Regions from separate parts of the Pseudomonas sp. HD6422 genome, predicted to be linked through region 1. Evidence: predicted binding sites of a transcription regulator. Region 1 holds the regulator's gene; the other holds the start of a gene.
What was found. Region 1 encodes sigma-54, which starts transcription at its own class of promoters, with help from an activator protein. Its sites were predicted from a motif close to ANTGGCATNNANNTTGCTNT; they were not measured.

Region 1 (4,306 bases):
CACCGAAGGCGAGAAAATCGTCTACAACACCAAGACCCAGGTGGCGACCGCAGGTCGCGGTGGCAACGTGACCTCTCCGCGCCAACGCATCGACATGGTCATCCAGCCGAAGAAGAAGGCCGAGTAAATGGCAACCCTCAAAGCCCAGCACCTGGCCAAGAGCTACAAGGGCCGACAGGTCGTACGCGACGTCAGCCTGTCCATCGACAGCGGCCAGATCGTCGGCCTGCTAGGCCCCAACGGCGCCGGCAAGACCACCTGCTTCTACATGATCGTCGGCCTGGTCCAGGCCGAACAGGGCCGTGTACTGATCGACAACCTCGACGTCAGCCACCAGCCCATGCACGGTCGAGCTCGCGCCGGCATCGGCTACCTGCCACAGGAGGCCTCGATCTTCCGCAAGCTGTCGGTGGCCGACAACATCATGGCCATTCTCGAGACCCGCAAGGACCTCGACCGTGACGGGCGACGCAAAGAGCTCGAAAGCCTGCTGCAGGAATTCCACATCAGCCACATCCGCGACAACCTCGGCATGAGCCTCTCCGGTGGCGAACGCCGCCGTGTCGAGATCGCCCGCGCCCTGGCCACCGCACCGAAATTCATCCTGCTCGACGAACCGTTCGCAGGGGTCGACCCGATTTCCGTCGGCGACATCAAGCAGATCATCCATCACCTCAAAGCCAAGGGTATCGGGGTACTGATCACCGACCACAACGTCCGTGAGACGCTGGATATCTGCGAGACCGCCTACATCGTCAATGATGGCCAGCTGATCGCCGAAGGCGACGCCGAAACCATCCTGGCCAATGAATTGGTGAAAGAGGTATACCTGGGCCACGAGTTCCGACTCTGACCCGGGCTTGCCTGGGCACTGGTAAACGGGGCTCAAGCTGGCCTAAGTTGTTACAGTGCTCTAGGCAAACGCTACAAATTAAGGCATAAAACTTGCTTGAATTCGGCGCCTCGGCGCCCTGTAGTGGATGGCGCATGCGCGCCGGCGAACAAGGTATTTAGCCCCAGCCATGAAACCATCGCTCGTCCTAAAAATGGGCCAGCAACTGACGATGACCCCGCAGTTGCAACAGGCCATCCGTCTGCTCCAGCTTTCGACCCTGGATCTTCAGCAGGAAATCCAGGAAGCGCTGGAGTCGAACCCGATGCTCGAACGTCAGGAAGACGGCGAAGACTTCGACAACAGCGACCCGATGGCGGACAACGCCGAGAACAAGCCGGTTGCCGAAGCCCAGGACAACAGCTTCCAGGAAACCACGGCCAGTGCCGAGAACCTGGAAGAAGGTGAGTGGAACGAGCGCATCCCCAACGAACTTCCGGTCGACACGGCCTGGGAAGACATCTACCAGACCAGCGCCAGCAGCCTGCCCAGCAACGATGACGACGAGTGGGACTTCACCACTCGCACCTCCGCTGGCGAGAGCCTGCAGAGCCACCTGCTGTGGCAGTTGAACCTGGCGCCGATGTCCGACACCGATCGCCTGATCGCCGTCACCCTCATCGACAGCATCAACGGCCAGGGCTACCTGGAAGACACCCTCGAGGAAATCTGCCAGGGCTTCGACCCCGAACTGGACATCGAACTCGACGAAGTCGAGGCCGTGCTCCACCGCATCCAGCAATTCGAGCCGGCCGGCGTCGGAGCCCGCAACCTGGGCGAATGCCTGCTGCTGCAACTGCGTCAATTACCGAAGAACACGCCATGGATGGCCGAGGCCCAGCGCCTGGTCAGCGACTTCATCGACCTGCTCGGCAGCCGCGACTACAGCCAGTTGATGCGCCGCATGAAGCTCAAGGAAGATGAACTGCGCCAGGTGATCGAGCTGGTGCAGAGCCTCAATCCCCGCCCGGGCTCGCAGATCGAGTCCAGCGAGCCGGAGTACGTGGTGCCGGACGTGATCGTGCGCAAGGACAGCGACCGCTGGCTGGTCGGACTGAACCAGGAAGCCATCCCCCGCCTGCGGGTCAACCCGCAGTATGCAGGCTTCGTACGGCGCGCCGACACCAGCGCCGACAACACCTTCATGCGCAATCAGCTGCAAGAGGCGCGCTGGTTCATCAAGAGCCTGCAGAGCCGCAACGAAACGCTGATGAAGGTCGCGACGCAGATCGTCGAGCACCAGCGCGGCTTCCTCGACCACGGCGACGAGGCGATGAAGCCCCTGGTGCTGCACGACATCGCCGAGGCAGTGGGCATGCATGAATCGACCATTTCCCGGGTGACCACGCAGAAATACATGCACACGCCCCGTGGCATCTACGAACTGAAATACTTTTTCTCCAGCCACGTCAGCACCGCCGAAGGCGGCGAATGCTCGTCCACGGCGATTCGCGCAATCATCAAGAAACTGGTGGCTGCGGAAAATCAGAAAAAGCCATTGAGTGACAGCAAGATCGCTGGTTTACTGGAGGCACAAGGCATCCAGGTAGCCCGTCGCACCGTCGCCAAGTACCGCGAGTCCCTCGGCATCGCACCGTCGAGTGAGCGCAAGCGACTGATGTAGCCCCTGGGTATGCCAACGCGTTTTCGGGGCAGGTGCAATACCTGCCTCCTTATGCACGGGCAATAAAGGAGAAGCTGTATGCAAGTCAATATCAGTGGACAGCATGTAGAAGTCACCCAGCCGCTGCGCGATTACGTGCTTGAAAAGCTCGCCCGCGTGGAGAGTCACTTCGACAAGATCACCAACGTGCAGGTCATCATGAAGGTCGAGAAGCTGCAGCAGAAGGTCGAAGCGACCTTGCAGATTCCCGGCGGCGAAGTGGTTGCCAACGCAGAACACGAAGACATGTATGCAGCGATCGACGCCTTGGCCGACAAGCTCGACCGCCAACTGAAAAAACACAAGGAAAAACAGCAAAGCCTGCTGCAAGGTGCAGCAGCTCGCTGATACCCCTCATCCATGATCCGACTTGAAACCATCCTGACCCCCGGCCGTTCCCTCGTGAACGTGCCGGGTGGCAGTAAGAAGCGCGCCCTGGAAAAGGTCGCCAACCTGATTGCCGAACAAGTACCCGAGCTGGAGATGCAAGACGTCTTCGAAAAGCTCATCGCTCGTGAAAAGCTCGGCTCCACCGGGTTCGGCAATGGCATCGCCATTCCCCATTGCCGGATCGAAGGATGCACTGCCCCCGTCAGCGCTCTGCTGCACCTGGACGCCCCGATCGACTATGACGCCATCGATGGCGCACCGGTCGACCTGTTGTTCGTGCTGTTGGTGCCGGAAGCTGCAACCGATGCCCACCTCGAATTGCTGCGCCAGATCGCCAGCATGCTCGATCGCAAGGAGGTTCGCGATCGCCTGCGTGGCGCCAACAGCAGCGAAGCCTTGTACCAGGTTGTCCTGGACGTACAGAACGAGTCCTGAACATGCGCCTGATCATCGTCAGCGGACGGTCTGGCTCTGGCAAGAGCACCGCCCTCGATGTCCTGGAAGACAACGGTTACTACTGCATCGACAATTTGCCCGCCGGCCTGCTCCCGCAGTTGGCGGAAAATGCCCTGATCAACACCGAGCTTCTGCAACCCAAGGTGGCGGTGTCAATCGATGCACGGAACCTGCCCAGTCATCTGTCGCGCTTCCCAGAGCTGCTCGAAGAAGCCCGTGCCCGTCATATTCAATGCGACGTGCTGTTTCTCGACGCTGACGAAGACACGCTGCTCAAACGCTTTTCCGAGACTCGCCGGCGCCATCCGCTGACCAACGCCAACCGCTCGCTGGCCGAGGCCATCCGCGTCGAAAGCGAGTTGCTGGGACCGATTTCCGACCTGGCCGATCTGAAGATCGACACCACCAGCCTCAACCTGTACCAGTTGCGCGACTCGATCAAGCTACGCCTGCTCAATCAACCCGAACCCGGTACCGCGTTCCTGGTTGAGTCGTTCGGTTTCAAGCGCGGCATGCCGGTCGATGCCGATCTGGTGTTCGACGTACGCTGCCTGCCTAACCCCTATTGGAAACCGGAACTGCGCGAGCATTCCGGGCTCGAGCAGCCGGTGATCGACTATCTGGCAGCCCAGCCGGATGTCGAAGAGATGTTCAACGATATCGCCGCCTATCTGCTGAAATGGCTGCCACGCTTCGCCGCCAGCAACCGTGCCTATGTCACCATTGCCATAGGCTGCACGGGGGGGCATCACCGCTCGGTATACATCACCGAACGCCTCGGCCAATTGCTGCAGCAATCCCTGAAAAACGTTCAGGTCCGCCACCGCGACCTCTAGCCCACAGGACCCACCGTACAATGCCCGCCCGCGAAATCACCATCATCAACAAACTTGGCCTGCACGCCC
Region 2 (4,306 bases), on a different contig from region 1:
GCAGCACCCGATTGGCCAGGCGCGACCAGAGGCACAGGCGGTAGGCGGTTTCCATGTCGGCGGCGCCGCGAATGGCCGAGGTGTGCTCACGCACGTCATCCAGGCCGAGGCCCTTGGCCTCTTCGGCGAGCAGGCCTTCGAGGCCTTTGGGGCAGGTGAGATAGAGTTCGAAACGGTCCGACATGAGTCTTCCAGAGCCTTGGGCTGTTTGAGTGACGAAGCGACGCATCGCCTCGCCGATGTTTGCCCGAACGCCCTTCCAGCAAGCGTTCGAGTGGCCGCCGCTACGCGCCATGCGCAGAGGACGGCCGGGCCGCCCGGACATTCGGCCGCTTGCCGGGTGGCAAAGACAGCTTAGATCATCGGGCAGTACGAATAATTTCCCGCGAACCAGGCTCGATGTGACCCTTCGTCGCGTTTCCAGGTGTTTCCATCAGCGCATGCCAGCAATGGCAAAATGCCTATCATGCTGCGGCAAACCCCGATCACAGGCGGCTCAGGGCCAAACAAGGTTGAGTCGCATTTATTTACTTATCCTCTCACCCTAGAAAAGATTACGTCCTTATGACAAATCGATCATTCCCAGGGCGAGCCGCTTTCGATAGAACTGGTCTCAGGCCACTTCGCAACGAGGCGGCACTTTCAGCTCGCCACGCCGGCAGCGAGCGCAAACCGGCAGAACGATTCTGCCCGGCCTCGGAGAGGCCGACGGGACATTACAGTCAACAAGTGAGGGCAACACCCTATGAGAAGACTTAAGCGTGATCCGTTGGAAAGAGCATATTCACGTGGCTACCAATACGGGGTCACCGGCAAATCCCGCGAACTTTGCCCCTTCAATCTTCCTTCTGTACGCCAAGCCTGGATCAACGGCTGGCGCGAAGGTCGCGGTGATAACTGGGACGGAATGACTGGCACCGCTGGCATCCATAGACTCAACGAAAATCACGCCGTTGGCTGAACGAGGACATTGATTTCGAGTCACCATGCGCGCCCCATCCGGGCGGCGGGCTAAGGCCCAGGGGCCCCTTCAAGGGGCCCTTTTTTATGCCTCGCTCAACCACGCGGCATCGCAGCGATCGCATCCACCGCCTCACGGATCAGCGCAGGTCCCTTGTAGATGAAGCCCGAGTAGATCTGCACCAGGCTCGCACCGGCCGCGATCTTCTCGGCCGCATGGCGCCCTTCGGTGATGCCACCCGCCGCGATGATCGGCAACTTGCCGCCCAGCTCGCCGGCCAGCACCTTGACGGTGTGGGTGCTTTTTTCCAGCACCGGAGCGCCACTCAGGCCACCCCCCTCGCCGCCATGCTCCAGGCCTTCGACCCCTTCGCGGCTGAGCGTGGTGTTGGTGGCGATCACCGCATCCATCCCCGAGGCCAGCAACGCGCCGGCGACCAGGGCGGTTTCCTCATCGCTCATGTCCGGGGCGATCTTGATCGCCAAAGGCACTCGCTTGCCGTGCTCGCCCGCCAGTTGCTCGCGGCGCTCGGCCAGGGCATCGAGCAGTTGCTTGAGCGAATCGCCGAACTGCAGGCTACGCAGTCCGGGGGTATTCGGCGAACTGACGTTGACGGTGATATAGCTGGCTGCGGTGTAGACCTTGTTCAGGCAGATCAGGTAATCGTCCACGGCACGCTCGACCGGCGTGTCGAAGTTCTTGCCGATGTTGATGCCAAGCACACCCTCGTAGCGCGAAGCACGCACGCGCTCGAGGAGGTGATCGACCCCCAGGTTGTTGAAGCCCATGCGGTTGATGATCGCCGTGGCCTGCGGCAGGCGGAACAATCGTGGCTTGGGGTTGCCCGGTTGCGGACGCGGCGTCACGGTACCGATCTCGACGAAGCCGAAGCCCAGCTGGGCAAAACCGTCGATGGCCGCGCCGTTCTTGTCCAGTCCCGCCGCCAACCCCACCGGATTGGCGAAGTTCAAGCCCATGACACTCACCGGCAATGGCGCCGGCTGCTTGCACAGCATGCCGTTGAGACCGAGGCGGCCACCGGCACCGATCAGGTCCAGGGACAGGTCGTGGGAGGTTTCCGGAGAAAGCTTGAACAGCAGCTGGCGGGCCAGGGTATACATGGGCAGGCGAGGCTCGGGGGTGAATGAGGGTGCGATTATAGCCAGCGCCGGCCTGGCATGACAGCAAATCCTCGGCGCCCTTGGCACATGGGTTGCTTCGCCTATGTCCACAGCCTATTCAGTACGGGCGAGGACTTTTGTGAATACAGCACCACTCGCGTGGGTCAACGGCAGCGATGCGCCGGAGAAGCCCAGCCTCGATATCGGCTTCATGGCCCTCACCGATTGCGCTTCGGTCGTGGTCGCCGCCACTCAGGGCTTCGCCCAACAGCAAGGCCTTACCCTCAACCTCAAGCGCCAGGGTTCCTGGGCCGGCCTGCGCGACAAGCTGGTCAGCGGCGAGCTGGATGCCGCCCATTGCCTGTATGGTCTGATCTATGCCGTGCACCTGGGCATCGGCGGAGTGCCGGCCAAGGACATGGCGGTGCTCATGGGCCTGAATCAGAACGCCCAGGCCATCAATCTGTCCTCAGCCCTGCAAGGCAAGGGCGTGACCAACCCTGAAGCACTGGCGCGACTGGTGCACCAGCATGGCACACGACTGACCTTCGCCCAGACTTTTCCCACCGGCACCCATGCCATGTGGTTGTACTACTGGCTGGCCAGCCAAGGCATCCATCCGCTGCGCGACGTCGACAGCGTGGTGGTGCCTCCTGCGCAGATGGTCGCTCACCTGGAGGCCGGTCGTATCGATGGCTTCTGTGTCGGCGAGCCCTGGTCGGCCGATGCGGTGGCCAAGGGACAGGGCTTCACCCTGGCGACCAGCCAGTCGATTTGGCCGGATCATCCGGAAAAGGTGCTGGGGTGCGCACGCGCCTTCGTCGAACAGTACCCTAACAGTGCAAGGGCACTGATCAAGGCCATCCTGGCCGCCAGCCGCTTCATCGAACAAGGTGCCGACAACCGTCGCAGTACGGCGCAACTGCTCAGCGGCAGCGCCTACCTCGACACCGCGCCGGCCAACATCGAGCCGCGCCTGCTCGGCGACTATCACGACGGCCTCGGCAATCACTGGCACGACCCCCATGGCCTGCGGGTGTTCGACCAGGGTCGGGCAAACCTGCCCTACCTGTCCGATGGCATGTGGTTCATGACTCAGTTCCGCCGCTGGGGTCTTCTGCGTGACGATCCCGACTACCTGGCAGTGGCGCGCAAGGTCCAACAGTTGGCGTTGTATCGGGACGCCGCCAGCGCCATGGGCGTGCCCTGTCACGAAGCATCGATGCGCAGCAGCCTGCTGATCGATGGCATCCGCTGGGATGGCAGCGACCCCCACGGCTATGCCCGCAGCTTCCGCCTGCATGCCCTGGGCGAAGCGCCCAGCGCCCGCGTTGGACTGTGAGGACGCCACCATGCTGCGCATCCTGCTGATCGACGACACCCAGATGAAACTCGGTCGCCTCAAGGCGGCCCTGTGCGAGGCCGGCTTCGAGGTGATCGAAGCGCCAAGCCTGACCATCGACCTGCCCGCCTGCGTCGAAACGGTGCATCCGGACGTGGTATTGATCGATACCGACTCACCGGGTCGTGATGTGATGGAACACGTGGTGCTGGTCAGCCGCGAGCGCCCGCGGCCGATCGTGCTGTTCACCGACGAACACGATCCGGGGGTGATGCGCCAGGCGATCCAGGCCGGGGTCAGCGCGTACATCGTCGAAGGCATCCACGCCGCGCGCCTGCAGCCGATCCTCGATGTCGCCATGGCGCGCTTCGAAAGCGACCAGGCGCTCAAGGCGCAACTGCTGGCCCGCGACCAGCAACTGGCCGAGCGCAAACGAATCGAGCAAGCCAAGGGCTTGCTGATGAAAATGAAGGACTGCAACGAGGAACAGGCCTACACACTGATGCGGCGCCAGGCCATGAGTCGTCAGCAGAAGCTGATCCAGGTGGCGGAACAGATCATTGCCATGCATGAAATGCTTGGCTGAATCGGCGAACGCCGAGTTGGCCCGCGTCTTGCTCGACATAGCGCACCGGTAGCCAACGGCGGTTGCCCACTTACATCCGACAAAGACGTCGCTCTCTCTTTTCACTTTCGTGAAATGGGTAGCGGCGTTTTTTTTGTTCCGTTGCATTGCCGAATGAGGTGTTCGATGACTACCAGCTTCTGGAAATCCGGGCATGTGCCCACTCTGTTCGCCGCGTTCCTGTATTTCGACCTGAGTTTCATGGTCTGGTACTTGCTCGGCCCATTGGCGGTGCAGATCGCCGCCGACCTGCAGTT

Region 2: a site for sigma-54 is predicted at 2,162-2,181, ahead of KY379_RS01030 (CmpA/NrtA family ABC transporter substrate-binding protein). Genes of this name have one in related genera too.

The regions. Positions count from the first base shown of each region.
Region 1 is NZ_JAHWIW010000004.1:127,765-132,070, forward strand. It holds gene lptA (lipopolysaccharide transport periplasmic protein LptA) at 1-127, shown strand, start outside; gene lptB (LPS export ABC transporter ATP-binding protein) at 128-853, shown strand; gene KY379_RS04100 (RNA polymerase factor sigma-54) at 1,023-2,516, shown strand; gene hpf (ribosome hibernation-promoting factor, HPF/YfiA family) at 2,595-2,903, shown strand; gene ptsN (PTS IIA-like nitrogen regulatory protein PtsN) at 2,916-3,380, shown strand; gene rapZ (RNase adapter RapZ) at 3,383-4,237, shown strand; gene KY379_RS04120 (HPr family phosphocarrier protein) at 4,258-4,306, shown strand, end outside.
Region 2 is NZ_JAHWIW010000001.1:206,091-210,396, reverse strand. It holds gene rlmKL (bifunctional 23S rRNA (guanine(2069)-N(7))-methyltransferase RlmK/23S rRNA (guanine(2445)-N(2))-methyltransferase RlmL) at 1-184, opposite strand, end outside; gene rmf (ribosome modulation factor) at 746-961, shown strand; gene KY379_RS01035 (quinone-dependent dihydroorotate dehydrogenase) at 1,057-2,082, opposite strand; gene KY379_RS01030 (CmpA/NrtA family ABC transporter substrate-binding protein) at 2,186-3,424, shown strand; gene KY379_RS01025 (ANTAR domain-containing response regulator) at 3,435-4,010, shown strand; gene KY379_RS01020 (nitrate/nitrite transporter) at 4,176-4,306, shown strand, end outside.